3 regions of the Streptomyces sp. NPDC050548 genome follow, and region 2 is predicted to be linked to each of the others. Evidence: riboswitches for the same ligand, from Rfam matches in the RefSeq annotation. Region 2 holds a riboswitch; each other region holds the start of a gene.
The links. A riboswitch is a leader RNA that binds a small molecule or an ion and turns the genes downstream of it on or off. The one in region 2 is predicted to bind S-adenosylmethionine.
Positions count from the first base shown of each region.

Region 1: another riboswitch for S-adenosylmethionine. It lies ahead of thrC (threonine synthase); the one in region 2 lies ahead of ACIBJH_RS06215 (amino acid ABC transporter permease).
Region 3: another riboswitch for S-adenosylmethionine. It lies ahead of ACIBJH_RS13075 (aminotransferase class V-fold PLP-dependent enzyme); the one in region 2 lies ahead of ACIBJH_RS06215 (amino acid ABC transporter permease).

Region 1 covers NZ_JBITGV010000001.1:1,197,318-1,207,559, forward strand. The annotation lists gene groL (chaperonin GroEL) at 1-1,263, opposite strand, end outside; gene ACIBJH_RS05680 (cold-shock protein) at 1,605-1,811, opposite strand; gene ACIBJH_RS05685 (MoaD/ThiS family protein) at 2,243-2,518, opposite strand; gene thrC (threonine synthase) at 2,607-3,923, opposite strand; SAM riboswitch class I at 3,939-4,090, opposite strand; gene ACIBJH_RS05695 (glucosyl-3-phosphoglycerate synthase) at 4,273-5,217, shown strand; gene ACIBJH_RS05700 (trehalose-6-phosphate synthase) at 5,324-6,820, shown strand; gene otsB (trehalose-phosphatase) at 7,557-8,468, opposite strand; gene ACIBJH_RS05710 (DUF3263 domain-containing protein) at 8,524-8,775, opposite strand; gene ACIBJH_RS05715 (extracellular solute-binding protein) at 8,832-10,067, opposite strand; gene ACIBJH_RS05720 (ROK family protein) at 10,212-10,242, shown strand, end outside.
Region 2 covers NZ_JBITGV010000002.1:78,091-88,332, forward strand. The annotation lists gene ACIBJH_RS06195 (alginate lyase family protein) at 1-1,276, shown strand, start outside; gene ACIBJH_RS06200 (alginate lyase family protein) at 1,304-2,554, shown strand; gene ACIBJH_RS06205 (putative leader peptide) at 2,670-2,783, shown strand; gene ACIBJH_RS06210 (glutathione S-transferase C-terminal domain-containing protein) at 2,851-3,735, shown strand; SAM riboswitch class IV at 3,812-3,920, shown strand; gene ACIBJH_RS06215 (amino acid ABC transporter permease) at 4,255-5,235, shown strand; gene ACIBJH_RS06220 (amino acid ABC transporter ATP-binding protein) at 5,232-6,029, shown strand; gene ACIBJH_RS06225 (ABC transporter substrate-binding protein) at 6,075-7,103, shown strand; gene ACIBJH_RS06230 (GNAT family N-acetyltransferase) at 7,184-7,921, shown strand; gene ACIBJH_RS06235 (putative leader peptide) at 7,969-8,058, shown strand; gene ACIBJH_RS06240 (LLM class flavin-dependent oxidoreductase) at 8,171-9,388, shown strand; gene ACIBJH_RS06245 (NtaA/DmoA family FMN-dependent monooxygenase) at 9,408-10,242, shown strand, end outside.
Region 3 covers NZ_JBITGV010000003.1:624,912-635,153, reverse strand. The annotation lists gene ACIBJH_RS13105 (NlpC/P60 family protein) at 1-591, opposite strand, end outside; gene ACIBJH_RS13100 (NlpC/P60 family protein) at 812-1,846, opposite strand; gene ACIBJH_RS13095 (NYN domain-containing protein) at 2,057-3,400, opposite strand; gene ACIBJH_RS13090 (hypothetical protein) at 3,438-3,677, opposite strand; gene ACIBJH_RS13085 (rhomboid family intramembrane serine protease) at 3,839-4,624, shown strand; gene ACIBJH_RS13080 (Lrp/AsnC family transcriptional regulator) at 4,621-4,902, shown strand; gene ACIBJH_RS13075 (aminotransferase class V-fold PLP-dependent enzyme) at 5,134-6,507, opposite strand; SAM riboswitch class IV at 6,674-6,790, opposite strand; gene trpD (anthranilate phosphoribosyltransferase) at 6,871-7,935, opposite strand; gene ACIBJH_RS13065 (cytochrome bc complex cytochrome b subunit) at 8,070-9,701, opposite strand; gene ACIBJH_RS13060 (Rieske 2Fe-2S domain-containing protein) at 9,698-10,242, opposite strand, start outside.

The sequences.
Region 1 (10,242 bases), on a different contig from region 2:
ACCGGCCTGGATGAGCGCGACGCCGCCACCGGCGACGATGCCCTCCTCGACGGCCGCCTTCGCGTTGCGAACGGCGTCCTCGATGCGGTGCTTGCGCTCCTTGAGCTCGACCTCGGTGGCCGCGCCCGCCTTGATGACGGCGACGCCACCCGCGAGCTTGGCCAGGCGCTCCTGGAGCTTCTCGCGGTCGTAGTCCGAGTCGCTGTTCTCGATCTCGGCGCGGATCTGGTTGACCCGGCCGGCGACCTGGTCGGCGGAGCCGGAGCCGTCGACGATGGTGGTCTCGTCCTTGGTGATGACGACCTTGCGGGCGCGGCCGAGGAGGTCCACGGTCGCGTTCTCCAGCTTGAGGCCGACCTCCTCGGAGATGACCTCACCGCCGGTCAGGATGCCGATGTCCTGCAGCATCGCCTTGCGGCGGTCGCCGAAGCCCGGGGCCTTGACGGCGACGGACTTGAAGGTGCCGCGGATCTTGTTGACGACCAGCGTGGACAGGGCCTCGCCCTCGACGTCCTCGGCGATGATCAGCAGCGGCTTGCCCGACTGCATGACCTTCTCCAGGAGCGGGAGCAGGTCCTTGACGTTGGCGATCTTGGAGTTGGCGATCAGGATGTACGGGTCGTCGAGGACGGCCTCCATACGCTCCATGTCGGTCGCGAAGTACGCCGAGATGTAGCCCTTGTCGAAGCGCATGCCCTCGGTGAGCTCCAGCTCAAGACCGAAGGTCTGCGACTCCTCGACGGTGATGACGCCTTCCTTGCCGACCTTGTCCATCGCCTCGGCGATGAGCTCGCCGATCTGGGTGTCGGCGGCGGAGATGGAGGCCGTGGAGGCGATCTGCTCCTTGGTCTCGACGTCCTTGGCCTGCTCAAGGAGGGCACCGGAGACGGCCTCGACGGCCTTCTCGATACCGCGCTTGAGGGCCATCGGGTTGGCGCCCGCGGCTACGTTGCGGAGGCCTTCCTTGACGAGGGCCTGGGCGAGGACGGTCGCGGTGGTCGTACCGTCACCGGCGACGTCGTCCGTCTTCTTGGCGACTTCCTTGACCAGCTCGGCGCCGATCTTCTCGTACGGGTCCTCCAGCTCGATCTCCTTGGCGATGGAGACACCATCGTTGGTGATCGTGGGGGCGCCCCACTTCTTCTCAAGGACGACGTTGCGGCCCTTGGGGCCGAGGGTGACCTTGACGGCGTCGGCGAGCTGGTTCATGCCGCGCTCAAGGCCTCGCCGCGCCTCCTCGTCGAACGCGATGATCTTGGCCATGTGAAGTGGTCCTCCCGGACTGGGGTGGATTGCTCCGGACCGCGCTGGCGCCCGCGACGGACGGCTCGCCTGCCCCGTGGCTCCTTGCGCCACCTGGCCTGCGGGCCTCACCGACCCGATCCTTCGTTATCACTCTCACCTTCAGAGTGCTAACGCCAATGATTAGCACTCGGCATGGTCGAGTGCAAGCGGCTCCCAGGTTCTGACACCCGCTCCGGCCCCTGCTCCGGCCCCCGGTCCCGGGCATGCCGAAGGGCCCGTACCCCAGGAGGTGACCCCCCAGGAGTACGAGCCCTTCGATGAAGAACGAAGAACGTCGCTGCTGTTCGTCGGCGCGTGCTTCAGCCGGTCGCGAGCCGGACCATGTCCGCCTGCGGCCCCTTCTGACCCTGCGAGATCTCGAAATCGACCCGCTGACCCTCTTCCAGGGTGCGGTAGCCGTCCATCTGAATCGCGCTGTAGTGGACGAAAACATCCGCACCACCGTCGACCGCGATGAAGCCGTACCCCTTCTCCGCGTTGAACCATTTGACGGTGCCCTGAGCCATGCCTAACTCCCCTATTACTGGCCCTTGCACGGATCCGCACTTCGCGGATCCGGGTCAGACCTCACCCCCCACAGGATTGGGGGCGTGCGCCGGAACGCGTCGACCGCGGCCGAATGTATCCGTCCAACTGCCGTCTGCAACAGGTCAATCCGACGAGAATTCCGGGCAGGACCGGTCGGGAATTTACGGATAATTCGTCCGACTTCAGGGCAAGTCGGGCCGGATAAAGGGCACATAAGGCGCAAAAGACCTGCACACTTTGGCTGCTTCTCATCGCACGCGGAGCCGGTACTCATATGCGTTCGGCATGCCGAGTGGAGCGCGTTCCCCAACTGTACCCCGCTCAACCATAGAGAATTGCCCCCTCCGCTTCTCCAGCGGAGGGGGCAATTCGATGAACTCTCGGTAATCGGCATTACCCAGGGTAACGATCAGCCTCCGGCAACGGCCGGGATGATCGAGACGCCGGCCCCGTCCGGAGTCGCCGTCTCCAGCCCCTGCTCGAACCGCACGTCGTCGTCGTTGACGTACACGTTGACGAACCGACGCAGCTTCCCCTGGTCGTCGAGGACCCGGGCGGAGATCCCGGTGTGGTTCTTCTCCAGGTCACTGATGACCTCGGCGAGGGTGGCGCCTTCGGCGGCGACCTCTGCCTTGCCGCCGGTGTAGGTGCGCAGGATGGTGGGGATGCGAACGGTCACGCTCATGACTTTCAACCTCCGGTCAGGTGGGGGCCTTTAGGGGCGCGGGGAACTGCGCGACCAGCCCCCACCGGCCCGCAGACGAACAACGACGCTAGGACGCGAGCCCAGCCTCCCTGAACGACTCAAGACTCGGCCGGATCGTCGCGGTGAGCCCAGTACCGGCAACCGCGTCCAACGTCTTCAGACCGTCCCCGGTGTTCAGCACCACCGTGGTCAACGTCGGATCCAGCAGCCCGTTCTCGATCAGCTTCTTCGCCACCCCGACGGTCACCCCACCGGCGGTCTCCGCGAAGATCCCCTCCGTGCGCGCCAGCAGCTTGATCGCGTCCACACACTGCTCATCGGTGACGTCCTCCACGGCACCGCCCGTACGCCGGGCGATGTCCAGCACGTAGGGCCCGTCCGCGGGGTTCCCGATGGCGAGGGACTTCGCGATGGTGTTCGGCTTCTGCGGCCGTACGACGTCGTGCCCCGCCTTGTACGCGACGGACACCGGCGAGCAGCCCTCCGCCTGGGCGCCGAAGATCTTGTACGGCTTGTCCTCGACGAGACCGAGCTTGATCAGCTCCTGCAGGCCCTTGTCGATCTTCGTGAGCTGCGAGCCGGAGGCGATCGGCACGACCAGCTGGTCGGGAAGCTGCCAGCCGAGCTGCTCGCAGATCTCGTACGCCAGGGTCTTGGAGCCCTCCGCGTAGTACGGCCGCAGGTTGACGTTGACGAAGCCCCAGCCCTCGCCGGCCGGGTCGCCGATCAGCTCGGAGCAGAAGCGGTTCACGTCGTCGTAGTTGCCCTCGATGCCGACCAGCTCGCCGCCGTAGACCGCGGCCATGACGACCTTGCCCTGCTCCAGGTCGTGCGGGATGAACACGCAGGAGCGGAAGCCGGCCCGGGCGGCGGCGGCACCGACGGCGCCGGCGAGGTTGCCGGTGGAGGAGCAGGAGAGGGTGGTGAAGTCGAAGGCGCGGGCGGCCTCGATGGCCTGTGCCACGACGCGGTCCTTGAAGGAGTGCGTCGGATTGCCGGAGTCGTCCTTCACGAACAACTTGCCCGCGTCGACGCCCAGTTCGCGGGCGAGGTTGTCGGCCTGGACGAGCTTGGTCCAGCCGGGGTTGATGTTCGGCTTGGTCGCCACGTCGGCGGGGACGGGCAGGAGGGGCGCGTAACGCCAGATGTTCGCGGGGCCCGCTTCGATCCGCTTGCGGAGCTCTTCGGTGTCGTAGGCCGAGAAGTCGTAGGCGATCTCCAGCGGGCCGAAACACTCCTCGCAGGCGAAGACCGGGCCGAGCGGGACGCGGTGGCCGCACTCGCGGCAGGAGAGCGCGGTGGCGGGGCCGAGATCAACGGCGTCTGCGGACTTCGTGTCCGTCTTCGCGGGGTTCGTGGTGCTTGCAACAGTCTGCGCAGCCATGGAGGCGAGGCCCTTTCCTCATCTTCCTCACGACGCGTTTCGCCGTGAGACGGATTTGGCACCTTCCCGAGCCGGGAGCCTCGGCGCATGGTCACCATGCGGCAAGACCGGCTGGAGGGTTGCCGGGGCTTCAACGGGCCGTATCCCTCTGCCCCTCTGGATGAGCGGTGTTCAGTTGTGTATGCAATTGTCTCGCCGACGGCCCCCGACATGCGATGGTCATCAGCGTTGTTCAAGACTGTAACCGAAGGCCAGGACAGTTGAGTGAGCCGTCCGAACCGCGAGATGGATCACATACTCACTGTCTGTGACCAGTCCTCGCCGAGAGAACGCAGAGGAGCCGCGCAACGTGCTGAAGGAAGTCGAGCACTGGCTGAGCACCCGCTCCTGGTCCCTGACCGATCGGCCGCTCCACAAGATCCTGGCCGCGAAGCACCGCACGGGCCAGTCGGTCTCCGTCGTGCTGCCCGCGCTCAACGAGGAGGCGACGGTCGGTGAGATCGTCGCGATCATCCGTCACGACCTCATGCAGCAGGTCCCGCTCGTCGACGAGATCGTCGTCGTCGACTCCGGGTCCACCGACCGCACCTCCGAGGTGGCCGCCGCGGCGGGCGCCCGGGTCGTGCACCGCGACGACATCCTGCCCCGCATCCCCACCGTGCCCGGCAAGGGCGAGGTGCTGTGGCGCTCGCTGCTGGTCACCAGCGGCGACATCGTCTGCTTCATCGACGCGGACCTGAAGGAGTTCTCCTCCGACTTCGTCACCGGGATCGTGGGCCCGCTGCTCACCGACCCCGGCGTCGACCTCGTCAAGGCGATGTACGACCGCCCGCTGGGCGGCGCGGCCGGCCAGGGCGGACGTGTCACCGAGATGATGGCCCGCCCGCTGCTGAACATGCACTGGCCTCAACTGGCCGGATTCGTCCAGCCGTTGGGCGGCGAGTACGCGGCCCGGCGCTCGCTGCTCGAACAGCTGCCGTTCCCCGTCGGGTACGGCGTCGAGTTGGGCATGCTCGTCGACGCGCTGCACCTGGTGGGCCTGGACGCCCTCGCCCAGGTCGACGTGGGTGTGCGCAAGCACCGGCACCAGGACGGGCAGGCACTGGGGCGGATGGCCGCGCAGATCTACCGCACGGCACAGCTGAGGCTGGCCCGCGGGCATCTCATCCGGCCGTCCCTGACCCAGTTCGAGCGGGGGCCGGACGGTTTCGAGCCGCGCACGTACTCCGTGGACACGGAGGAACGGCCGCCGATGGCGGACATCACCGAGTACCAGTCGCGCAAGGTGGCGTAGCCGACGGCACGACAGCCAGGGCCCGGGGGCCGTATACGGACTCCGACAGTCCGCCGCGGGCCGTCCGTACGTTTGAGTGTTTCCGGGCCGGGCTAGGTTGTGCCGTATGGCTTCCACGGCTTCCACGCCCTCTCCCGGTGCAGCTCAGGTGCTCGTCGCGTCCAATCGCGGCCCGGTCTCGTACGAGGTGGGCGACGACGGTTCGCTGCACGCCCGGCGCGGGGGCGGCGGGCTGGTGTCGGGTCTTTCGGCGATCGGGCCGGACGCGGGGGCGCTGTGGGTGTGCTCGGCGCTGTCGGAGGGTGACCGGGAGGCGGTACGGCGGGGCGTCGGCGAGGACGGTGTGCGGATGCTCGCCATTCCGGCCGACGTGCACGCCGACGCGTACAACGGCATCGCCAACTCCGTGCTCTGGTTCGTCCACCACATGCTGTACCAGACCCCGCTGGAGCCGGTCTTCGACGCGGAGTTCCGGCGCCAGTGGGAGTCGTACGAGACATACAACCGGGCGTTCGCCGAGGCGCTGGCCCAGGAGGCGGCCGAGGGCGCGGCGGTACTGGTGCAGGACTACCACCTGTGTCTGGTCCCGGGGATGCTGAGGGAGTTGCGGCCGGACCTGCGGATCGGACACTTCTCGCACACGCCGTGGGCGCCGCAGGACTACTTCCGGATGCTGCCCGACGACATCCAGGCGCGGCTGATGGAGGGCATGCTCGGGGCGGACCGGGTGGGGTTCCTGACCTGGCGCTGGGCGACGGCGTTCCAGAACTGCGCGGGCGGGGTCGACACCGATCGCTGGCTCTCCACGTGGCCGTCGGGCGCCCCGCGGGCCATCGAGCACCTGGGGAAGGACGGGCCCACCCACCAGGAGCGGATCACCCGCCGGACGCTCATCGGTGTGCACGGGCTCGGCGCCGACGCCGAGTTCCTGCACGCGCGCTCGCACCAGGCGGACGTCGAGGAGCGGATGGCCGCGCTGCGCGAGGAGATCGGCGAGGGCCGCCGGACCATCGTCCGCGTCGACCGCACCGAACTCTCCAAGAACATCGTGCGCGGACTGCTGGCCTACCGCCAACTCCTCGACGACCACCCCGAGTGGCGGGAGCGGGTCGTGCACGTGGCCTTCGCCTACCCGTCCCGGCAGGACCTCGCCGTGTACCGGAACTACACGGCCGAGGTGCAACGGGTCGCCGACGAGATCAACTCCCTTTACCAGACGCCCGGCTGGACCCCGGTCGTCCTCCACGTCAAGGACGACTTCGCCCGCTCCCTCGCCGCGTACCGCCTCGCCGACGTGGCCCTCGTCAACCCCATCCGCGACGGCATGAACCTCGTCGCCAAGGAGGTCCCGGTCGTCTCCGACGAGGGCTGCGCGCTGGTCCTGTCCCGCGAGGCGGGCGCGTTCCAGGAACTGGGCAAGGACGCGATCGCCGTCAACCCGTACGACGTGATCGGCACGGCCGACGCCCTCCACGAGGCCCTGACCATGCCGGCCGAGGAACGCGCCGAACGAACAAAGAGGCTGGCCGTCGCGGCCACGGCACTCCCCCCGGCCCAGTGGTTCCTGGAACAGCTGAACGCGCTGCGGGACCAGGCGAGTTGATCGTCGGGCGCGGGCGTTAGAGCGCCGGGGAGACCGGCCGACGGGCGCCCGGGCAGCCGCGACGACCTGACCCGGCGCCCGCCAACACCCGCGCACGATCAGCCGAGTTCACGGGCCCGCGTCAACGGCAGGGCCACGGTCCCGGCGGACGACGCCCGCCACGCCGTTGCAGCGGGCCCGACTCGCCGCTGCCCGCGCCGGGCGCAGGACCTGACACCCCACCCGGCCTCCTCCGCCAACACCCGCCCCGATCAACCCAGTTGATGACGACGGGCGGGTGGCGTACCGCCGGGACCGCCGACCGGTGACGCCCGGGCCCGGCCCGACAATCCGGCCCAGCACCCGCCAACACCCGCGCACGATCAGCCGAGTTCACGGGCCCGCGTCAACGGCAGGGCCACGGTCCCGGCGGACGACGCCCGCCACGCCGTTGCGGCGGGCCCGACTCGCCGCTGCCCGCGCCGGGCGCAGGACCGGACCCCTGCTGACCTCCTCCGCCAACACCCGCCCTGATCAGCCCAGTTGATGACCACGGGCGGGAGGCGCCGAACACCGGACCGCCGACCGGGGGCACCCGGACCGACGCGAAAACCTGAACCGGCACCACCAACACCCCACCTGATTACCCCCGTTGATGGCCACCGACGGGGGCGCCGGAACGCCGAGAAAGCCAGCCGGGGGCACCCGGACCGACGCGACGAACCGACCCAGCGCGCCCGTCAACACCCCCACACAATCAGCCCAGTTGAGCGGCGAGAGCCGACAGCAGGCCTACAACCCCCGCCGCCCCGTCCACCACCAGGTCCGCCCTCTCCCGCAGTTCTGTCACCTCGTCGTTGCCGCTGCACACGAGGAGGCCGGGGAGGCCGTCGGAGCGGAGTTTTTCCACGGCGGCGAAGGCGGGGAGGTCGCCGAGGTCGTCGCCGGCGTAGAGGACGGACTCGGCGTTCGTCTCGCGGAGGTAGTCGGCGAGGGCGACTCCCTTGTCCATGCCCGGTGGGCGCAACTCCAGGACCAGGCGGCCCGGTTCGACGATCAGGCCGTGGCGGGTGGCGAGGTCGGTGAGGGGGGCGCGGAGGGCCTCGAAGGCGGCCTGGGGGTCCGTGGCGCGGCGGGTGTGGACGGCGAGGGCGCGGCCCTTCTCCTCGATCCAGGTGCCCTGCCACGCGCCGATCCGGTCGAGGAAGCCCGGGAGTTCGGCGCGGACGGCGGCCACACCCGGGTGCTGGGCGGGGGCGCTGACGGTGCTGGTGACCGCGTCCCAGCGTTCCGTGCCGTAGTGGCCGAGGACGACGAGGTGTTCCAGGCCCGGGACGCCCGCGAAGCCGCCGTTGCGGACCGCCACGCCCGCCGGGCGGCCGGTGATCACGGCGACGGAGGCGACCTTCGGGGCGAGGGCGGCCAGCGCGGGCACCGCGCCCGGGTGTGCACGGGCCTGCTCGGGGTCCGCGACGATCGGTGCGAGTGTGCCGTCGAAGTCGAGTCCGATCACCGCGGCGGAGGGGCGCGCGAGGATCGCTTCCAGGCCCTCACGCCCGGCACTGGTACGAGGGATCGGCAGGGTCGGCAGTGCGTCCGGGGAAGGGGAAGGGGAATGGGAATGGGAAGGGGAATGGACTGGATCGGTGGAGTCCTCAGGGCTGCCCATACAACGACCCTATCCGGGCGGAGCCGACCGCACCCCTCGCCCCTCGGCCGGACCCTCACCGCTCCGAACGCCGCGTCTCACGGACCCGTCTCAGCCTGTTCACCGTGACCGGGTCGTGGGCGAGCGCCCGCTCGTCGTCCAGCAGGGCGTTGAGCAGCTGGTAGTAGCGCACGGGGACCAGGCCCAGTTCCTCGCGTATCGCGCGCTCCTTCGCGCCGGGGCCCGGGAAGCCGCGGCGCTCCAGCGCGAGGATGTCCTGTTCCCTCCGGTGCAGGGGCGGGAGACGCGAGGGGCGGTCCTTGTCCATGCCCTGCACCGTAACCCCCGCCACCGACAACGGCCCCGGCCCGGCCCGGCCGCCGCCTACTTGCCGCTCTCCGCCAGCGAGGCCGCCGCCTGCAGCTGCCCCAGCACCGCGCCCGGGCTGCCGTTCGCGGCGACCGCCTGCCCTATGCGCTTCTTGATGTCGGCGCTGACCGCGGCCCAGGAGGTGTTGCCGACCGGGTAGAGCGTGGAGAGGGGGAGTTCCTCCAGGAAGGGGCGGAGGTCCTGGTCCTGCTTCGACGCCTCCATCACCTTCGACGCGGAGTTCGTCACCGGCAGCAGGTCGTACTCGCGGGAGAAGGCGAGCACGTTCTTCTCGCTGTAGACGTAGTCGAGGAAGTCACCGATCTGGTCGCGGTGGCCGTTCTGCTTGAACGCGGCCATCCAGTCGGCGACGCCCATCGTGGTCTTGGCCTTGCCGGTGCGCCCCGGCATCGCGACCGTGCCGAACTTGACGCCCTTCTTGGCCGCCTGCTGGATGAGGGTCGGGTGACCGTTGAGCATGCCTACGTCACCGTCGGCGAAGGCGGCGAACGCGTCCGCGCGGTTGAGCTTGGCGGGTGCGACGGGTCCGGTCAGGCCCTTGCCGACGAGGTTGTCGCGCAGCCAGGTGAAGGTGGAGATGTTCTCCGCGGAGTCGAGGGTGTAGGTGCTGCCGAGGTCGTCGGTGTAGCCGCCGCCCCCGCCGAGCAGCCACTGCATGGTCTCGGCCTGCGCCTCCTCGGAGCCGAGCGGCAGCGCGAACGGGTACTTCACGCCCCGCTCCTTCAACGCCTCGGCGTCGGCGGCCAGTTCGCGCCAGTTCTTGGGCGGGGTCAGACCGGCGTCGGCGAAGAGGGTCTTGTTGTAGAAGAGGACGCGCGTGGACGCGGCGAACGGCATGCCGTACTGGACGTGGTCGACATTCCCGGCGTCCGCGAGCGGCTCCAGGAAATCCGCCTCCACGGGGATGGAGAGCAGGTCGGCGGTGGAGTACAGCCTGCCCTCGTCGGCGTAGTCGGCGTACGCGCCGATCTGCGCCATGTCCGGGGCCTTCCCCGCGTCGACCATGGCCCTGACCTTGGCGTCGACCTCGTTCCACGAGTACACGCTGACGTCGACCTTCACACCGGGGTGCTTCGCCTCGTACGCCTTGACGAGCGCGTCCCAGTACTTCCGCGAACTGTTGGACGCGGAGTCGCCGTAGTCGGCGGCGACGAGTCTCAGGGTGACGTCACCGGAGTCCCCGCCGAGGCCGCAGCCGCCGAGGACCGCCGTCATGCCCAGTACGGACATCGCCGCGATCATTCCTGTCCTGCGCCGCTGCACTGCTGACTCCCCAAAGCTTTGCTGTCGTGACGTTCGCTCCGCGAACCCATAAGGTCTACACCACGTAAGTGGACTAGACCTCTCGCGGGTAGACGGGCCACACTGTCCCCCGTGAGACATGTCATCGCCCTCGACGTGGGCG
Region 2 (10,242 bases):
CTACGCGGGACTCGCCCTCACCTCCTGCCTCGGCGTCGACCAGGACTACGCCGAGACCGGCACCGGTGCCTTCGACAACGTCAGCGTGACCTCCACGAGCGGCACGGTCTGGTGTGTGCCTCGCCCGGCCCGCACCGCCACCGACCTGAGGGCCGAAACCGGTGCCGACGCCGTCGAGTTGGACTGGAGCGATTCGGACCTCTCCGCCGAGTACACGGTCCTCCGTGCCATCCGAGCCACCGGGCCGTACAAGACCCTCGCCACCCGCGTCGGTCCGGTCGGCTTCGGCACCCGCATCCGGTACGTCGACGCGACGGGGGCGCCCGGCACGACGTACCACTACACGGTCGCGAAGACCAACGCCGGTGGGCGCGGGCCGCGTTCGGTGCCGGTGCGGGCTGTGATGCCGAGCCCCTCCACGCCCCAACTCACCTCCGCGAACGCCGTGTTCACGAACGAGGGAGCCGACTTCCGTCATCTGCTGCGGGCCTCGCACGAGCCTGTGCGGTTCGCCGCGGACGGCCTGCCCGCCGGTCTGCGCATCGACCGGCGTACCGGGCTCATCTCCGGAATCCCCACGGAGACAGGGGAGTTCACGGTCGCGACCACCGCCGCCAACGCCTCAGGAACCGCCACCGGCACCCTCGCCCTCACGGTCGGCACCGCGCCGCCCGCGCCGTGGACGTACGGCGACCTCGGCGACACCGTGCTCGACGACCGTGACTTCGGGACGCTGGGCGTGGTGGCGATCACCACGCCGGGCAGCACGTCGTACGACGGCGGGACCTTCACCGTGCGCGGCGCGGGCGTCGATCTGAACGCCAACGGCCAGGGAATGACAGGGCAGTTCGTGCGGCGGCCGGTCAGTGGTGACTGCGAGGTCGTCGCCCGGCTCGTCTCCCGGACCGGTACCACGGCCGACCGGGTGGGGCTGCTCATGGCCAAGTCGCTGTCACCGTTCGACCAGGCGGCGGGCGTGATCGTCGGCGGTGGGACGACCGCGCAGCTCATGCTCCGCAAGACCGTGGCCGGTGCCTCCGCCTTCACCGGCGGTGTCGCCGTCACCCTCCCCGCCCTGCTGCGGCTGAAGCGCGCCGGGACCGCCTTCAGCGCAGCCCTGTCCACCGATGACGGTGTCACCTGGACCCCCCTCGCCGACGGAGAGATCCCCGGCTTCGGTGACGCCCCCTATCACGTCGGCCTGGTGGTCTGCTCACGCAGCCAACCGGTCCGCTGCACCACGGAGTTCGACGAGGTGAGCATCGCGCCCACCTGATCCTCCACGGATTGGAGATGCACCGCAATGAGCCGCACTTCCCCCCACGAGCACCTCCGCAGAACAGAGTTGAGCCGCCGCGGTCTGTTGAAGACCGCGGGCGGGCTCACCGCAGCCGCCGCTCTCGGCGGCGCCACGGTGGCCACGACCGCGCACGCGGCCCCGGCCACCTTCACCCACCCCGGCATGCTGCACAACGCCGGAGACATCAACCGGGCCAAGGTCAGGGTCGCGGCGGGAACCGACCCCTGGCTGTCCGGCTGGAACAAGCTGATCGCCAACTCCCATTCACAGTCGACCTGGACGAACCGGGCGACCGCGACGATCATCCGGGGCGGCGACGGCCAGAACTACAGCCTGCTCTACAACGACATCGCCGCCGCCTACCAGAACGCCCTGCGCTGGAAGGTCGGCGGCACCGAGGCGAACGCCGTGTGCGCCGCGAACATCCTCAACGCCTGGTCGACCACGCTGACTTCGGTCACCGGCAACGCCGACCGGTTTCTCGCGGCCGGCCTCTACGGCTGGCAGTTCGCCAACGCCTGCGAACTCATGCGGGACTACAGCGGGTTCAATCTGGCCGCCGCCCAGCAGATGCTGGCGAACGTCTTCTACCCGCTCAACAACAGTTTCCTCACCAACCACAACGACGCCTGCATCACCAACTACTGGGCCAACTGGGACCTCTGCAACATGGCGTCCATCCTGGCCATCGGGATCCTCAACGGGGACAGCGCCAAGTACGACCAGGCCGTCACCTACTTCAAGTCGGGTGCGGGCAACGGCTCGATCGCGCACGCCGTGCCGTATCTGTACACCGACTCGGACGGCTACGCGCTCGGCCAGTGGCAGGAGTCCGGCCGCGACCAGGGCCACACCGTCATGGGCATGGGGCAGATGGGCGCCATCTGTGAGATGGCCTGGAACCAGGGCGACGACCTGTACTCGTACGACAGTCGCCGTTTCATGAAGGCCGCCCAGTACGTCGCGAAGTACAACAGCGGCAGCGACGTGCCCTTCACCACCTACACCTGGGGCACCGGGCAGAGCTGCGCCCAGTCGTCCCAGACGGTGATCTCCGCCTCCTCGCGCGGCCAGATCCGGCCGGTGTGGGCGATGCTCCACTTCCACTACAACCGGCGGATCGGCCTCGACGACAAGTACATCTCGGCCATGTACTACAACCTCGTCGCACCCGAGGGCGGGGGAGGTGACTACGGCACCGACAGCGGTGGCTACGACCAGCTCGGCTTCGGGACCCTGATGTACGCGAAGTAGCGGCCCGGCCTGTCCACGGGTCGGGACCTGTGCCCGACCCGTGGACGCCCTCTTGACCCCGGGCGACGGTGGATCGACACTCCAGTAGGGAATCCTAGTGAACAGGTAGGGAAACATGGGGCGCCTTGAGCCGGTCACCACCAGCCGAGTGGACCGTTCGCCCCTTCTGACCTCCCGCCGTCACATCGATCTGCTGCGGGTGTGCAGCGCCATGAGCCCACTGCGCTGAGCCCCGTCCACCGTTCGACGACGCTTCCGCCGCGCGTACGTCCACGCGCCCGTACCCGGGGAGTCCCATGTCCGTCACGTCTCTCGCCGCCGTCCCCTCACCCCGCTCCGCCCCCCTGTTCAGGGGCCGGATCGGGAGCGACGCGCGCAGCGGGCACTACGCCGTGCCGCGCCGCTACCGCCTCCATCTGTCCACCGCCTGCGCCGACGGCCTGCGCATCGCCGTCACCCACAGCCTCCTCGGCCTCCACGAGAGCTGTCCGGCCGTGTTCCTCTCCGCCGTACCCGACTGTCCGAGTGGTGGACACTCCGAACTGCGCCTGCTCTACGAGGCGAGCGCCCACCGCTACTCCGGACCGGCCGCAGCGCCCGTGCTCAGCGACGACTGGTCCGGCCGCATCGTCAGCACCCACGCCCCCGACATCACCCGCGACCTCGCCCGGCACTTCGGTGCGGGCGGACCCCGGCTCTACCCGTGCGGCGCCGAGTCGGAGATCGAGGCCGTCGAGCGGCTCTGCGCACAGGGCATCGAGGACGCGGCACAGCGCGCCGGAGCGGCCGGTGGCGAACAGGCCGAGCGCGACGAAGCCCTCGGCCTGCTGCTGGAGACACTGGGCTCGCTCGACCGCTGGCTGGACGGCCGCGAGCACATGATCCGCGACGAACTCACCGCAGCCGATGTCGAGTTGTGGGTGACCCTGGTGCAGCTCGACACCGTGCACCGCTACCACCTGGACGCCGCCGCCGTGCAGAGCGTCGCCGACCACCCCCACCTGTGGGCCTACGCCCGCCGGCTGGCCGCCCACCCCGCCTTCGGCACCCATCTGGACCTCGACGGCATCGCCCGCCGCCACCACGCCCGCTGCCAGGGCTTGGAGGCCGCCGGTGCCGCTGTCCAGATCCTGGACTGGGCGGCCCATGCGGCGGACGAAACGGGAGCTTGCCGCAGTTGAGCGGCGTGCCCACCGTCCAGTTGGTGGACGGCCGTTGACATTCGTTCGGGCAATTGTCTTAACTTGCGGCCAGAACGGTCATGAGTGTCAGCGACAAGCCCTGGCTTGCTGACCGGCAACCCTCGCACGCGGTGGGGTGCCCCAGGTGACGACCGGACCGGATGACGTTTCGGTAAGCGCGAGGCCCCGCGGGGCCGGAACAGTGACAGGTGACGCCATGTACGCAGCTCTCAGGACGGCCACATGCCGTCCGCAGGGCTGCGTACGGTCGTACGCCAACCTGTTCGTCGCCGACCGCGCTGTCGATCTGCTCCGGGTCAGCAGCGCACTGTGTACCGCACCGGGCCGCGCCCGCTGTCGGGCCTGACGACCAGTCGGCCCACGCACCTCTGACGCACACCCGATCCCGCCGGTGTGCCTGCCCCTTCCCCGCCCCCGGTCCCGCGCACCCGCGCGTGCCGTCCGCCGTCGCGCGTCCACCGCCACGGACCGGGGTCTGTGAACCCGCCGGAGCCCACCATGAGTGAACCCCCAGGCACCACTGTGTCCCTGGCCGACGCCCCCGCAGCAGACGCCCCGTCAAAACCCCTCACCGCACAGCGAGTTCAGCCGCTGCGCCGGCCCGGCCGGTGGATCGTCACCCTGGTCGTGCTGGTGGTGGCCGCCCAGTTCGTCCACGGGCTGGTCACCAACTCCTTCTACCAGTGGGACCGCTTCGGCTACTGGTTCCTGCGCCCGACGATCCTCGACGGACTCGTCATCACCCTCGAAGTCGCCGCGCTCAGCGCGGTGTTGGGTCTCCTCGGCGGCATCCTGCTCGCCCTGGCCCGACTCTCCAAGAGCCCGGTGCTGCGCGCGGTGAGCTGGATCTATGTGTGGGCGCTGCGCTCGATCCCGCTCATCGTGGTGCTGATCTTCCTCTACAACTTCAGCGCCCTCTACCAGACGCTCAGCATCGGCGTCCCCTTCGGACCCGCCTTCTTCTCCGTCGACGAGTCGAAGCTCGCCACCGACATGGTCGTCGCCGTCGTCGGACTCAGCCTCAACGAGGCGGCGTACGCGGCCGAAGTGGTCCGCGGCGGCATCCTCTCCGTCGACCAGGGCCAGCACGAGGCGGCCTCCGCCCTCGGCCTCCCCAAGGGCTACCAGTTCCGCAGAATCGTCTTCCCGCAGGCGCTGCGCTCCATCACCCCGAACTACGTCAACCAGCTGATCGGCCTGATCAAGAGCACCTCGCTGGTCTTCTACGTCTCGCTGCTCGACCTGTTCGGCTCCGCGCAGACGATGGGCTCCACCTACCCAGGCGACATCGTGCCGCTGCTCCTGGTCGTCACCGTCTGGTACCTGATCCTGACCAGCGTGGTGTCCGTCATCCAGTTCTACGTCGAGCGGCACTACGCCCGGGGCGCCACCCGCAACCTGCCGCCCACCCCGATCCAGAAACTCCGCACCGGTGTCACCGATCTGCGGGCCCGCATCCGCAGGGAGACCGCCGTATGACCACGAACACCGTCGAACCCCTGGCGGACATCACACCCGCCGCCGTAGAGGTGCACGACGTCCACAAGTGGTACGGCGCCCACCGCGTGCTGGACGGCGTCGACCTCACCGTGCGGCCCGGCGAGGTCACCGTGATCCTCGGCCCGTCCGGTTCCGGCAAGTCCACGCTGCTGCGGGTCATCAACCACCTGGAGAAGCCCGAGATCGGTTACGTCAGCGTCAACGGCGAACTCATCGGGGTGAAGCAACAGGGCGGACGGCTCAAGGAGTTGAGCGAGCGTGCCATCCTCGCGCAGCGCAGCCGGATCGGGTTCGTCTTCCAGAACTTCAACCTCTTCCCGCACCTGACCGTCCTCGACAACGTGGCCGCCGCCCCGGTCGCCACCGGCAGGCTCGGCAAGCCCGAAGCCCTGGAACTGGCAAGGGAGTTGCTGGGCCGCGTAGGTCTCGCCGAGAAGAGCGGCGCCTACCCGAGGCAGCTCTCCGGCGGCCAGCAGCAGCGCGTCGCCATCGCACGGGCACTGGCCCTCCGCCCCGGCGTCATTCTCTTCGACGAGCCGACCTCCGCCCTCGACCCCGAACTCGTCGGCGAAGTCCTCTCCGTCATCAAGGACTTGGCGACCAGCGGCACCACCCTCGTCATCGTCACCCACGAGATCGGCTTCGCCCGCGAGGTCGCCGACCGGGTCGTCTTCATCGACGGCGGAAAGATCGTCGAACAGGGCCCGCCCCACGAGGTCCTCGACAGGCCACAGCACGAACGGACCAGGGACTTCCTCAGCAAGGTCCTCTGAACCCCTTCCTCACCTTCACCCTCGACACCGAGCCTAGGAACAGCCATGTCTACTCTCAGCCTGCGCAGCAGAATCACTCGCGGACTCACCGCGGGAACCGTCCTCGCTTCCCTCGCCGGTGGTCTCGCGGCCTGCGGCGGCGACAGTGACGCGGCCACCACGTCCGGCGGTGCCGCCTCCGGCACGGTCACCGTGGGCGCCTTCTCCCTCGGTGCGGCCAAGGAGGCGAAGCTCAAGGTCGCCGAAGTGAAGTCGATCAGCGCCGAGTTGCCCAAGTCCATAGCGAAGAGCGGCAAGCTGGAGATCGGCGTCGGCTTCCTGCCCGCCGGCTCCCCGCCGCTCGGCTACGTGGGCTCGGACCAGAAGACCCTCACCGGTTCCGAGACCGACATCGCCCGCCTGGTCGCCGCCGTCCTCGGCCTCAAGCCCGAGCTGAAGAACTCCACTTGGGAGAGCCTCTTCATCGGCCTCGACAGCGGAAAGGTCGATGTCGCCTTCTCCAACGTCACCGACACCGAGGAGCGCAAGGCGAAGTACGAGTTCGCGTCCTACCGCGAGGACAACCTCGGCTTCGCGGTGAAGGCCGACAACTCCTGGAACTTCGACGGCAATTACGAGAACCTCGCCGGCAAGACCGTCGCCGTGGGCGCGGGCACCAACCAGGAGCGGATCCTCCTGGAGTGGAAGAAGAAGCTGGCCGCCGAGGGCAAGAAGGCGCTCACCGTCAAGTACTTCCAGGACAACAACAGCACCTACCTCGCGCTGGCCTCCGGGAAGATCGACGCCTACCTCGCCCCCAACCCCTCGGTCGCCTACCAGGTCTCCTCGACCAAGGGCACGGCCAAGGCGGTCCGCAACGCGGGCACGTACTCCGGCGCCGGATCCACCCTCCAGGGCCTGATCGCGGCCACCGCGAAGAAGAACAGCGGCCTCGCCAAGCCCCTCGCGGACGCCATCAACTACCTGATCAAGAACGGTCAGTACGCGAAGTGGCTGGCCGCCTGGAACCTCTCCAACGAGGCCGTCGCCAAGTCCGAGATCAACCCGCCCGGACTGCCGAAGACCGACTCCTGACCCACCCTCTCAGCAAGGGGACCCCGCCACGCCCCGGCGGGGTCCCCGCCCCGTGCGACCAGTACCGGAGCCGTCACCCGATGTCTTCCACCGCCAGTATCGAAACGACCACCTCCCACGTCCTGGACAACCCGGCCTGGGCCGCGCTCACCGGCCCGCACGCCCACCTCGCCGAACGCGTCGGCCGCGCCGCCCGCTACCCCGTCGACGTGGCCGGCTTCAACGCCATCACCGACAACGACGACCGACGCGCCTGGGCCGACCTGGCCACGCTCATCGGCCCCGGCTCCACCGCCGCCGTGCGCGGAGTGAGCGAGACCCCGGACGGCTGGGAGATCGTCCGTTCCGGACAGGGCGTCCAGCTGGTGGACACCGGCCTGCGGGCCGAACCCGACCCTGAGGCCGTCCTCCTCGGCCCCGACGACGTGCCCGAGATCCTCGACCTGGTCGCCCGCACCGAACCCGGCCCCTACCTGCCCCGCACCGTCGAGATGGGCACCTACCTCGGCATCCGCCACGAAGGCCGACTCGTCGCGCTCGCCGGCGAACGCCTCCACCCGCCCGGCTGGACCGAGATCAGCGCCGTGTGCACCGACCCCGACCACCGCGGCCGGGGCCTGGCCACCCGCCTGGTCCGCGCCGTCGCAGCCGGCATCAAGGAACGCGGCGACCACCCTTTCCTGCACGCCGCGGCCACCAACACCGACGCCATCCGGCTGTACGAGTCGATCGGCTTCACCCTGCGCGCCCGTACCGTCTTCTCGCTCGTACGGTTCACCGGCCCGACTTCCGCCGCCGATCCGGAAGAAACGGCATAGCCGTGCGGTTGCCCCCTATGAAGCCGGAATCCGTGGAGGTGGAGCACATGTGCGGCACCGCGGTCCTCCACGTGCGACTCACCACGCGACAGCACATAGACCTGCTGCGCGTGGCCGGCGCGCTCTGTCGCCCCTGACCCTCCCCCAGCCTTCGGCCGGGGGGACCCCCATTCGCTGCGCTCCCCAGCCGCCGTGCGCCCCTGTCCATGGGCCGGCGATCTCGTACGGACCTTCAGGAAGGCACCACTCGTGTCATCGACCTCCCCTTCTCCTCTGCATCTCGCCGTCGCCCTCGACGGCACCGGCTGGCACCCCGCCTCCTGGCGCGAGCCGGTGGCCCGGCCCCGCGACCTGTTCACCGCCGCCTACTGGGCCGACCAGGTCGCCGAGGCCGAGCGCGGCCTTCTCGACTTCGTGACCTTCGAGGACGGCCTCGGCCTCCAGTCCTCGCGCTACGGCGAACTGGACGGCCGCACCGACCAGGTCCGCGGCCGCCTCGACGCCGTACTCGTCGCGGCCCGCATCGCACCGCTCACCAGCCACATAGGCCTGGTCCCGACGGTGGTGTCCACGCACACGGAGCCGTTCCACATATCCAAGGCGATCGCCACCCTCGACTACGTCAGCACCGGCCGCGCCGGTGTGCGGGTGCAGCTCTCCGCCCGGCCGCACGAGGCCGACCATTTCGGCAGGCGCGACTTCCCGCCGATCGACCTGGAGAGCCTGCGCACCCCGGCCGGACAGGAACGGCTCGCCGAGCACTTCGACGAGGCCGCCGACTACATCGAGGTCGTGCGCCGCCTCTGGGACAGCTGGGAGGGCGACGCCGAGATCCGGGACACAGCCACCGGCCGCTTCGTCGACCGCGACAAGCTGCACTACATCGACTTCGAGGGCCGCCACTTCAGCGTCAAGGGCCCCTCCATCACCCCCCGGCCGCCGCAGGGCCAGCCGATCGTCAGCTCCCTGGCCCACCAGACGATCCCGTACCGGCTGGTGGCCCGCGCCACCGACATCGGCTACGTCACCCCGCACGACACCGACGAGGCACGCGCGATCGTCGCGGAGATCCGCGCCGAACAGCAGGCCGCCGGACGCGCCGACGAGCTCCTGCACATCTTCGGCGACCTGGTCGTCTTCCTCGACGACGACGAGGCCACGGCCGCCGCCCGCCGCGAGCGCCTCGACGCCCTCGCGGGGGTGCCGTACACCAGCGACGCCCGGATCTTCGCCGGTACGCCCGCCCAACTCGCGGACCTCCTTCAGGAGTTGCAGTCGGCGGGGCTGACCGGTTTCCGGTTGCGGCCCGCCGTCGCCGGGCACGACCTGCCGGCGATCACCCAGGGGCTGGTCCCCGAACTCCAGCGCCGGAACGCCTTCCGCCGCGCCTACGAGGCCGACACCCTGCGCGGCCTGCTGGGGCTCGCCCGCCCCGCCAACCGCTACGCCGCTGCCGCGAACGCCTGAGCCGGAGGGACCGTACGACATGAGCAAGCCCCTGAAGCAGATCCACCTGGCCGCCCACTTCCCCGGTGTCAACAACACCACCGTGTGGAGCGACCCCGCGGCCGGCAGCCACATCGAGTTCAGCTCCTTCGCGCACTTCGCGAAGACCGCCGAGCGCGCCAAGTTCGACTTCCTCTTCCTCGCCGAGGGCCTGCGGCTGCGCGAACAGGGCGGAAAGATCTACGACTTGGACGTGGTCGGCCGCCCCGACACCTTCACGATCCTCGCCGCGCTCGCCGCCGTCACCGAACACCTCGGCCTGACCGGCACCATCAACTCCACCTTCAACGAGCCCTACGAGGTGGCCCGCCAGTTCGCCAGCCTCGATCACCTCTCCGACGGCCGCGCCGCCTGGAACGTGGTCACTTCCTGGGACGCGTTCACCGGAGAGAACTTCCGCCGCGGCGGCTTCCTCCCGCAGGACGAGCGCTACTCCCGGGCCAAGGAGTTCCTAGCCACCACCAACGAACTCTTCGACTCCTGGCACGGCGACGAGATCCTCGCCGACCAGGCCACCGGCACCTTCCTGACCGACGCCAAGGTCGGAGCCTTCGTCCACAAGGGCCAACACTTCGACATCCACGGTCAGTTCAACGTCCCGCGCTCCCCGCAGGGCCGCCCCGTCATCTTCCAGGCCGGCGACTCCGACGAAGGCCGAGAGTTCGCGGCCTCCTCCGCCGACGCCATCTTCAGCCGGTACAGCACCCTCACCGAGGGCCAGGCCTTCTACACCGACGTCAAGTCCCGACTCGCCAAGTACGGCCGCAGGTCGGACCAGTTGCTGATCCTCCCGGCCGCGACCTTCGTGCTCGGTG
Region 3 (10,242 bases), on a different contig from region 2:
CATCCCGTTGAGGATCTGGCGGGCCTTGGCGAGCTTGCCCTCGACGGTCTTCTTGTGACCGGCGACGGCCTTGCGGCTGCGCTCCAGTTCGGCGAGGTGTCCGGAGGCCTCGCTGCGCTCCTGCGCGAGTTCGCGCATGGCGTCCTGGAGGTCCTTCAGCTCGCCCGCCTGCTCGGTGGTGATGCGGTCGAGGACGGAGGCCTTGTCGAGGTAGTCGGCCGGGTCGTCGGAGAACAGCAGCGCGACGGTGGGGTCGATGCCGCCGGAGCGGTACTGGGCGCCGGCGAGCGAACCCAGCGCGTCCCGCATGGTGTTGATGCGCTGCTGCTGCCGGGCGATCCGGTCCTGGGCGTCGCTGACCTGCCGGTGCAGCTGCCCGGCGCGCTCGTCGGCCTTGTCGTAGGCCTGGGTCGCCTTCTCGGCCTCCTGGTAGAGCCGGTCCACCTCGGCCCGGGCGTCGTCGTGCGGCGCGGCCATGGCGGAGGTGGCCGGAAGGGCGCCCAGTGCCGCGGCGGCGGCGGACATCACACAGACCGCGGCACTGGCGCCTCGGTCGAACCCGGACGGTGCTTGGCGACGACGGGATCCCACGGGAAGCCGCACTCCTTCCGCTGGCGGACACGGACCGCTCCCCCGATGCGGGGAAACGCGCCAGACAGTAGCTCTGTGAAGGGGTGCGGGCCAAAGACCTCCGCGGACACACAACGTGACGCCCCGCCTATGACGCAGGTCATGGGCGGGGCGTGGAGTCAGCGTGGTGTGTCGTAATTCGCCCGTTCGGGCGGTCCGGAACGACCGGATACGGACCGGATCAGATCCGGACGCCGAACTCGAACGTCATGTTGCCGATCGCCTCGTAGCGGACCACGGCACCGGTGTGCGGGGCGTGCAGCACCTGGCCGTTGCCGGCGTAGAGGCCGACGTGGTGGTAGTCGCCGTAGAAGATGACCAGGTCGCCGACCTTGAGGTCGCTCTCGCTGTAGATCCGGGTACCGGCGTTCGCCTGCGCCTCGGAGGTGCGGGGTATGGAGACACCCGCCTGCGCGTAGGCCCAGGAGGTGAGGCCGGAGCAGTCGAAGGAGGAGGGGCCGGAGGCGCCGTAGACGTACGGGGAGCCGATCACGGACTGGGCGGCGGCGAAGGCCGCGGCGGCGCGGCTGGAGGCGGAACCGGTGTTGCCGAGGTTCACGCGGGAGGTGGAGCGGCTGGCCGCGTTGGCCTGCTCCTTGGCGAGGGCCGCCTTCTCCGCCGCCGTCAGGGTGTTGAGCAGCTTCTGGGCCGAGGCCAGCTTCGCCTTGACCTCGTCCTTCTTCTTCTTGAGCTCGGTGCGGGTGGCGGAGAGGTCCTTGAGCTTGGTGCTCGCCTCCGCGCGCTCCTGGGCGAGTTCGCGCTGCTTGCTCTGGATCTTCGTGAGCGCCTCGACCTGCTGAGCGCTCAACTGGTCCATGGTGGACGCCTTGTCGAGGTAGTCGCTCGGGTCCGAGGAGAGGAAGAGCTGGATCGACGGGTCGATGCCGCCGGTGCGGTACTGGGCGCTGGCCATGGTGCCGAGGCCGTCCCGGAGCTTGTTGAGCTCCTCCTGGCCGCGGGCCACGTTGTCCTGGATGGTGGAGATCTCCTTCTGGAGCTTCTCCTGCTTCTCCTGGGCCCCGTCGAGCTTCTCGGTGGCCTGCTCGGCCTGCTCGTAGAGGGCGTCGACCTTCGACTTGACCTCGTCCTTGCTGGGCTTCTCGCTCGGCGCGGCGTTGGCGGCCTGAGCGCTGAAGGCAACGGCGGCAGCGGCTGCGGTGGTCAGCACGGTGACACGCGTGCGGCTCGGCTGCTTCGGTCGACGATGGGACGCCACGGAGTCGAGCTCCTTCTATTGAGTGATCACCCGTTCGGAGGTTCGAGGCACGACCCTAGTGATGATCCTGTGATCAGTTCAAATCCTCACACGAAAAAATGCCGTCACTCAAAGCATTCTTTGCACATAACCAACATGCAGTGATGGCCGATTGACGCTACGTTGCGTGACCGATCGGTCAATTCCGGCATTAAACCTGTACGTTGACCTTCACGACAGTCGCTTGAGGAGTACCGCAGAAGCGACGGGCCGCGCGCCCGCCTTCGCGATGCCGTCGGCCACCTCACGGTCGGTCGAGGCGACGATGACCGGCCTCCCCGGCGGCTCCGCGCGCACCAGCTGGCGGATCAACTCGTCGGCGGTGACGCCCGGTTTGGAGAACAGCACCCGTACTCCGCGCGGCGGCGCGAGCAGCACCGGCGCGGCCAGCTCGGCCCCGTCGAAGACACAGGTGACCTCGGCGCCGGTCTGCGCGGCCAGCTGGGAGAGCTGCCCCAGCAGCCTCAACCGCTGTTTCTCCAGGGGCATTTGGGGATAGCCGGTCTTGGTGACGTTGTAGCCGTCGACGACCAGATGGGCCTGCGGCAGCGCGAGCAACTGGTCCAGGATCGCGGGGTCGTTCTCGGACAGCGCCCGCGCCGCGATGTCTTTCGGGGTCATTCGTCCCGGTTCGACCGCGTCGACGGTCTCGGCGGGCCGTACGGAGACGGGCGGCAGCGCCAGTTCGCGGCGCAGCCCCTGGGTCGCCTCCAGTACGGTGTCGAGCAGCAGCCGTACCCGCATGTCCTCGACGCTGCGCCCCTCCCGGGCCGCCTTGCGGGTGGCCTCCAGGGCCGCCTCCGCCTCGGCGAGCCGGGCCTTGAGCCGCCGGCCCTCGCTCTCGGCCGCGGACAGCTGCGCCTGGCCCTCGGCGCGCGCGGTGTCCGTCTCGGCGCGCAGTTTGCGCAGGGCGGCCTCACCGCGCTTGATGTCGCTGTGCGCGGACCGCAGCTTGCGGTGCAGCGATTCCGTTTCCTTCTTCGCCGCGTCCAGCTCGGTGCGCAACCGCTCGGTCTCGGTCCGGGTCGCGTCCCGCGCCTGCGCCAACTCCTCGCGCAGCCGCTCCAGTTCGGCCCGGCTCTCCTCGTCGGCGCGCTCGGCGTCGGCGCGCAGCGCCTCCTCGCCGGCGGCGGTCACCAGCTTGACCCAGCCGGTGGGGCGCAGCACATAGGCCGCGGCCGCCACGTCGAGCGGATCCGCGGCCGGGGGCGGCGAGCCGGAGTCGAGGGCGCCGGTCAGCTCCGGCTGGGTCTCTCTCAGCTTCTCCCCGATACGCTGCCGGAACAGCGGATCGGTCTCCAGCGCGGCGGCCATCGCGTTGCCGGCGAACTTGGCGCGCCGGTTGGGGGCGAAGCGGGCGTACTGTCGTAGCTGCGCGGGCAGTTCGGCGACGGTGAGACCGCCGAACCCGTCCGACACGATCTGTACGACTCTCCTCCGCACGCCGTCGGGCAGCGGACGGTCGAGCACCTCGGCGGCGCCGTCGCCCGGCCCCCCGCCTGAGTTCTCCACCATCCCTCACACCCCAATACGTGTGCGGGGCCGCTCCCTCTCAGGAGCCGGCGCCCGGCCTGTCCACGAGTTCCACCTGATCCACGGCGTTGCACCAGCGGCAGCGCACCGACTCGATGGTCTCACTGACCACCTCGCGCTCCTCCACCTTCGGCTCACCCGCCAGGTCCAGGTGGAGGTACTCCACGACCTTCGACGAACGCGTCACGTCGAAGCGCGTGAGGTTGCCGCAGAGGGTGCAGCGCCACCGCGTCGAGGCGGTCGGCAGGGGTACCGTCATCGTGGCTGTCCGCTTCCTTCTTGTTCCAGTTTCCGTGATCGCCGGTTTGCCCGGCGAGTGTGGCTCGTAACCCTACGGCCTGGCGGGTACTCGCCGCTCGGTCGTCCACAGCGGCGAGGCACCCTGCCCCGGTGCGTCCCGTTACGTCATGCTCTGTATCCATGATCAGCACCTGGGCGACAGCGGCCGTCAGAGCCCTCCGGAACACCTCGGCACCGATGACATACGCCCTGATCGCCCTGTGCTGTCTGATCTTCGTCCTCGGCCCGGCCTCGGGCTTCGTCCCCTCCTACGGCACCGGGGACGCGCTGCTCGCCGCCCAGCGGGCGTACTTCCACCGCTGGGGAGTGGTACCGGCCGACCTGTTCGCGAGCCCGGGGCGAGAGGCGCTGACCCCGGTCACCGCCCTTTTCATTCACGGCAGCTGGATCCATCTCCTCGGCAACATGCTCTTCCTCTACGTCTTCGGAGCGATGACCGAGGAACGTCTTGGCCGAGTCGAGTTCACCCTCTTCTACCTGGCCTGCGGTTATCTGGCACTGCTGGGCTACGCGCTGGCCAACGCCGACTCCGCGCAGTCGCTGGTCGGCGCGTCCGGGGCGATCTCGGCGGTCCTCGGGGCGTTTCTCTACCTCTTCCCCCGGGCCCGCGTGACGAGCCTCCTCCCCTTCCTCTTCTTCCTGCCGCTGCGCTTCCCGGCGTGGGTCGTACTCCCGTTCTGGGCGGCGCTGCAGTGGCTCGCGGCGGGCCAGGCCGCACAGGGGCCCGGGGTGGCGTACCTCGCCCACCTGGTGGGCTTCACGCTGGGGTTCGGTTACGCGTGGGTCAGATTCAGGAAAAAGAAGGGCCCGAAGGGCGGCCTTGGAAGGGCGGTGGCGGGCGACGGGCGGGCGACTAGAGTGAGGGCCGCCCCAGCAACGGTCCCCGAGGGAGAGAACCAGCCGTGATCACCGCGATCGTCCTCATCAAGACCAGCGTGGACCGGATTCCGGAGATCGCCGAGTCGATCGCCGCGCTCGAATCCGTGAGCGAGGTCTTCTCCGTCACCGGTACGTACGACTTGATCGCGATGGTGCGGGTGCGACAGCACGAGGACCTGGCGGAGGTCATCCCCGGCCGGATCAGCAAGATCCCGGGCGTCGAGGGCACGGACACGCACGTGGCGTTCCGGACGTACTCCCAGCACGATCTTGAGGCTGCGTTCGCCATTGGGCTGGATTCTTGAGGTTGGGCGCCTAGTGGGGTGGGGGGCGCGGATCGTTTGCGACTGACCGTGCGTTGTGGCTGGTCGCGCAGTTCCCCGCGCCCCTGGGTGGGCTGCTCCCGAGGCCCGTCACCCGGAACCGTCGGGACGCACCGTCCTGTGTCTGCGTCACGTCCGCCCAGCGACGGACCTGCACACCGTACGGCCGCCGCCGCTCCGCTCGCCCCAAGTAGAATCCCCACCCCTGGACGGTCACACCGCCGGCACGCAACGGCCGTCCTGCGTACGGTAGTTCCACTTCGCGCCGTCGGTCACCAGTTCCCGTACTGCCGTCACGAAACGCTCGACGTGCTCGTCCGGGGTGCCCGCGCCGAAGCTGACGCGGATGGCGTTGAGGGACTTCTCGCCGGGGGCCGCCTCGGGGGAGCCGCACTCGCCCTGGGTCCCCGGGTCGCTGCCGAGCAGGGTGCGGACCAGGGGGTGGGCGCAGAAGAGGCCGTCGCGGACGCCGATGCCGTACTCGGCGGAGAGGGCGGCTGCGAAGTGGGAGCTGTTCCAGCCTTCGACGACGAAGGAGATCACGCCCACGCGCGGGGCGTCGTCGCCGAAGAGGGACAGGACCTTGACCTGGGGGATCGCCGCCAGGCCCGCGCGGACCTCGGCGATCAGGTGCTGCTCGCGGGCCACCAGCGCGTCGAAGCCCGCCTCCGTCAGCGCCTTGCAGGCCGACGCGATGGAGTAGGCGCCGATGACGTTCGGGGAGCCGGCCTCGTGGCGGGCGGCGCTGTCGTGCCACTCCACGTCAACTCCCCCGTCCTCACGCCGAGTTACCTTGCGGCTGGCGCCGCCGCCCGCGAGGTAGGGGTCGGCGGCCTGGAGCCAGTCGGCGCGGCCGGCGAGGACTCCGGAGCCGAAGGGGGCGTACAGCTTGTGGCCGGAGAAGGCGATCCAGTCGACGTCGAGGTCCTGGACGGACACCGGGTGGTGCGGGGCGAGTTGGGCGGCGTCTAGAACGATCCGGGCGCCGTGGGCGTGAGCCGCGGCGGCCAACTCCCGTACCGGCCACAGCTCGCCGGTGACGTTCGAGGCGCCGGTGACGCAGACCAGGGCCGGGCTGTAGGGGTCACGGGCGGCGAGGGCCTGCTGCAGGGTCTCGACGGCCTGGGCCGGAGTGCGCGGGGCGTTGAGGTAGGTGACCCGGGCGTCCTTCCAGGGCAGCAGGGACGCGTGGTGCTCGGTCTCGAAGACGAAGACCTGGCAGTCGGCGGGGAGGGCCGCGGCGAGGAGGTTCAGGGAGTCCGTGGTGGAGCGGGTGAAGATCAGCTGGTCGTCGGGGCGGCAGTCCAGGAACTCCTCGACCGTCTTCCGCGCGTTCTCGAAGAGGTCCGTCGACAGCTGCGAGAGGTAGCCGGCGCCTCGGTGGACGCTGCCGTAGTACGGGGCGTAGGCCGCCACGTCGTCCCAGACGCGCTGGAGGGCGGGGGCGCTGGCCGCGTAGTCGAGCGCCGCGTAGGTGACCTCGCCGCCCGTGACGAGCGGGACGGTGACATCCCGGCCGAGAACGGGCAGCGCCCCCGAAATGTCACTGCAAAGCGTCGTAGCGGTGGCCGTGGTGGAGACAGACATGGCGAACTCCTGTGAGAGGCAAGGCGGTTCCGCCGTGCGAGCGGGACATGGCTCAAGCACGGAGGGGGTGAAAGGGGATGTGCGGAGGCGGGGCTCGACGCCCTATCGCATTCGCTTGCTCACAGAGGGCTCCCTCGATGACCAGGACCCCTGGTGTCTTTCGAGGGGCCCGCGCTTGCCGCAGACCTCGCTGCCTACGGCCTGGTCTTCACCCGGGGCACCCCGCCACGGACGGAGGGTTGCCGGACAGTCGGCCGGGGCCTCATGACTGTCACTCATGACCTGGTCGGAAAACGTACGTGAAGTGATCGTCGTCCCGCAACCCGTGTCCGGATCGCGGGACGACGACCGCCGTACGGACGGCTACGCGTTGGTGGCGGCCGCCCAGCGCTCCAGGGTCCGCTTGGCGGCACCCGAGTCGATCGACTCCGCCGCCTTCTCCATCCCGGCCCTGATCCGGTCCGCCAACGGCCCGTCCCCCCGCTCCAGCGCCACCAGGGCAGCCGCCGAGTTCAGGAGTACGGCGTCCCGCACCGGGCCCGGCTCGCCGTCCAGGAGGCGGCGGGCGACGCCCGCGTTGTAGTCGGGGTCGGCGCCGCGCAGGGCCTCCACGGGGACGAGTTCGAGGCCGACGTCCCGGGGATCGAAGGACTCCTCGGTGACCTTGCCGTCGCGGACGATCCACACCCGGGAGGTCGCCGTGGTCGTCAGCTCGTCCAGACCGTCGTCACCGCGGAACACCAGCGCGGAGGAGCCGCGCTCGGCGAGCACGCCCGCGATGAGCCCGGCCATACGGGTGTCGAAGCAGCCGACCGCCGACGAGGTGACCTTCGCCGGGTTGGTGAGCGGGCCGAGGAGGTTGAACGCGGTCGGAATCCCCAGCGCCCCCCGGACCGCGCCGACGAACCGCATCGACGGGTGGAACTTGGCCGCGAAACAGAAGGTGATCCCGGCCTCCGCCGCCACCCGCGCCACCTGCTCGGTCGGCAGGTTCAGATTGATGCCGAGCTTCTCCAGCACGTCTGAGGAACCGCTCGCCGAGGACGCGGCCCGGTTGCCGTGCTTGACGACCTTCGCCCCCGTACCGGCGATCACGATCGCGGACATCGTCGAGATGTTGACCGTCTTGGCCCGGTCGCCGCCCGTACCGACGATGTCGACGGCAGGACCCGGAATGTCCAGCGGCTTCGCGTGGGCGTACATCGTCTCGACGAGACCGGTGATCTCCTCGACCGTCTCGCCCTTGGCCCGCAGCGCCACCAGGAAGCCCGCGATCTGCGCGTCCGCGGCCTCACCGCTCATGATGCGGTCCATCGCCCACGCCGTGTCGGCGGTGCTCAGGTCCTGTCCGGCCAGCAGCGCGCTCAGTACGTCGGGCCAGGAACGGGCCGCCGCGGTGTCGCCTCCAGCGGGGGTCACAGCGCTCATACGGCCGCTCCTGAGTGTCGTAGAAACATGGTTCAAATATGCGTCCCCACCCTATCCAGCTCAGGACACGGCGAAGGGCCCCGTCCGGTGTTCGGACGGGGCCCTTCGACTGTGGCGTGGCGACGCCTCAGCGATCAGTGGTGGCCGTGGCCGCTCGTGATCTCCTTGTACTCCTCGACGGTGGGCTTGGCGATCTGGGACTCCTCGCCGTAGTACGCCTCGCTCAGCTTGGCGCGCAGCTTCTCGGTGCCCTTGACCTTGCGCTCGACACCGTTCTCGTCGACCGTCGCGCCGATCGCGGCCGGCACGTACTGCTCGTGCGCGGTGAGCGTGTGCAGCGCGTCCTGGCTGAGCGGCTCGTGGATCTCGACGAACTCACCGTGCGGCAGGCGCTTGATGATGCCCGACTCGCGGCCGTGCAGCACCTTGTCCTTGTCGCGGCGCTGGAGGCCGAGGCAGATCCGCTTGGTGGCGATGAAGACGAGCACCGGCACCACGAAGAAGGCGACACGCACGAACCAGGTGATCGAGTTGATCGACAGGTGGAAGTGCGTGGCCCAGATGTCGTTGCCGCCACCGACGAGCAGGACGAAGTACCACGAGATCCACGCGGCACCGAAGGCCGTACGGGTCGGGACGTTGCGCGGGCGGTCCAGGATGTGGTGCTCGCTCTTGTCGCCGGTGACCCAGGACTCGATGAACGGGTAGACCGCGATCGCGACCAGGACCAGCGGGAAGATGATCAGCGGGATGAACACGCCCAGGACGAGCGTGTGACCCCAGAAGTTGATCTCCCAGCCGGGCATGAAGCGGATCAGGCCCTCGGAGAAGCCCATGTACCAGTCGGGCTGGGCGCCCGTGGACACCATGTCCGGGCGGTACGGGCCCATGGCCCAGATCGGGTTGATCGAGGCGATCGCCGCGATGGCCGCGATGACACCGAAGACCAGGAAGAAGAAGCCTCCGGCCTTGGCCATGTAGACCGGCAGCAGCGGCATGCCCACGACGTTGTTGTTCGTCTTTCCGGGACCCGCGAACTGCGTGTGCTTGTGGTAGAAGACCAGGATCAGGTGGCCGACCACCAGACCGAGCATGATGCCCGGCAGCAGCAGGATGTGGATCGAGTAGAACCGCGCGACGAAGTCGCCGCCCGGGAACTCTCCGCCGAAGAGGAAGAACGACAGGTACGTGCCGACGATCGGCACGGACAGGACCGCGCCCTCCATGAAGCGGACACCGGTGCCGGAGAGCAGGTCGTCCGGGAGCGAGTAACCGGTGAAGCCGGTGAACATGCCCAGGACGAACAGCAGGAAGCCGAACAGCCAGTTGACCTCACGCGGCTTGCGGAACGCACCCGTGAAGAACACGCGCATCATGTGCACGAACATGGCGGCCAGGAAGATCAGCGCCGCCCAGTGGTGGATCTGCCGGATCAGCAGACCGCCGCGCACATCGAAGGAGATGTGCATCGTCGAGTTGAACGCCTCCGACATCAGCTGCCCCTGGAGCGGGACATAGCTGCCGTGGTACGTCACCTCGTTCATCGACGGGTGGAAGAACAGCGTCAGATACACACCCGTGAGGATGATGATGATGAAGCTGTAGAGGCAGACCTCGCCCAGCATGAACGACCAGTGGTCGGGGAAGATCTTGCGCATGTTGGACTTGGCCAGGGAGTAGATCCCGAGGCGTCCGTCCGCCCAGTCGGCGATCTTCTCGCCGGCCGGTGCTTTGTCGCGCCGCTCGTTGGTCTCGTTGGTGCTCATCCGCGCTCCCAGAATGCAGGACCGACGGGCTCCTCGAAGTCGCCGAGCGCTTCGAGGTAACCCTCGTCGCTCACGCCGATGCGCAGCTGCGGCAGGGCGTGACCGGCCGGGCCGAAGATCACTCGGGCACCGTCGGAGAGGTCGAAGGTGGACTGGTGGCACGGGCACAGCACGTGGTGCGTCTGCTGCTCGTACAGGGAGATCGGGCAGCCCACGTGGGTGCAGATCTTCGAGAAGGCCACGATGCCCTCGTGCGCCCACTCCAGCTCGCGCTTGTCCTTGATGTTCTCCGGCTGCAGCCGGACGATCATCAGCGCCGCCTTGGCGATCTCGGTCTGGAACTCCTCGTCGGTCTCCTCCAGGCCCTCGGGCTTGGCGAAGGTGAGCGAGCCGACGGCCACGTCCGAGGGACGCAGCGGCAGGTTCGTGTTCATGTTGACGAGCAGCTTGCCCTTGGACCAGATGGTGTGGCGGAGCTTCGTCCCCGGCAGCGGGCCCAGGTCGCGCAGCAGCATGACACCGGAGAGCGGGAACAGGGCCA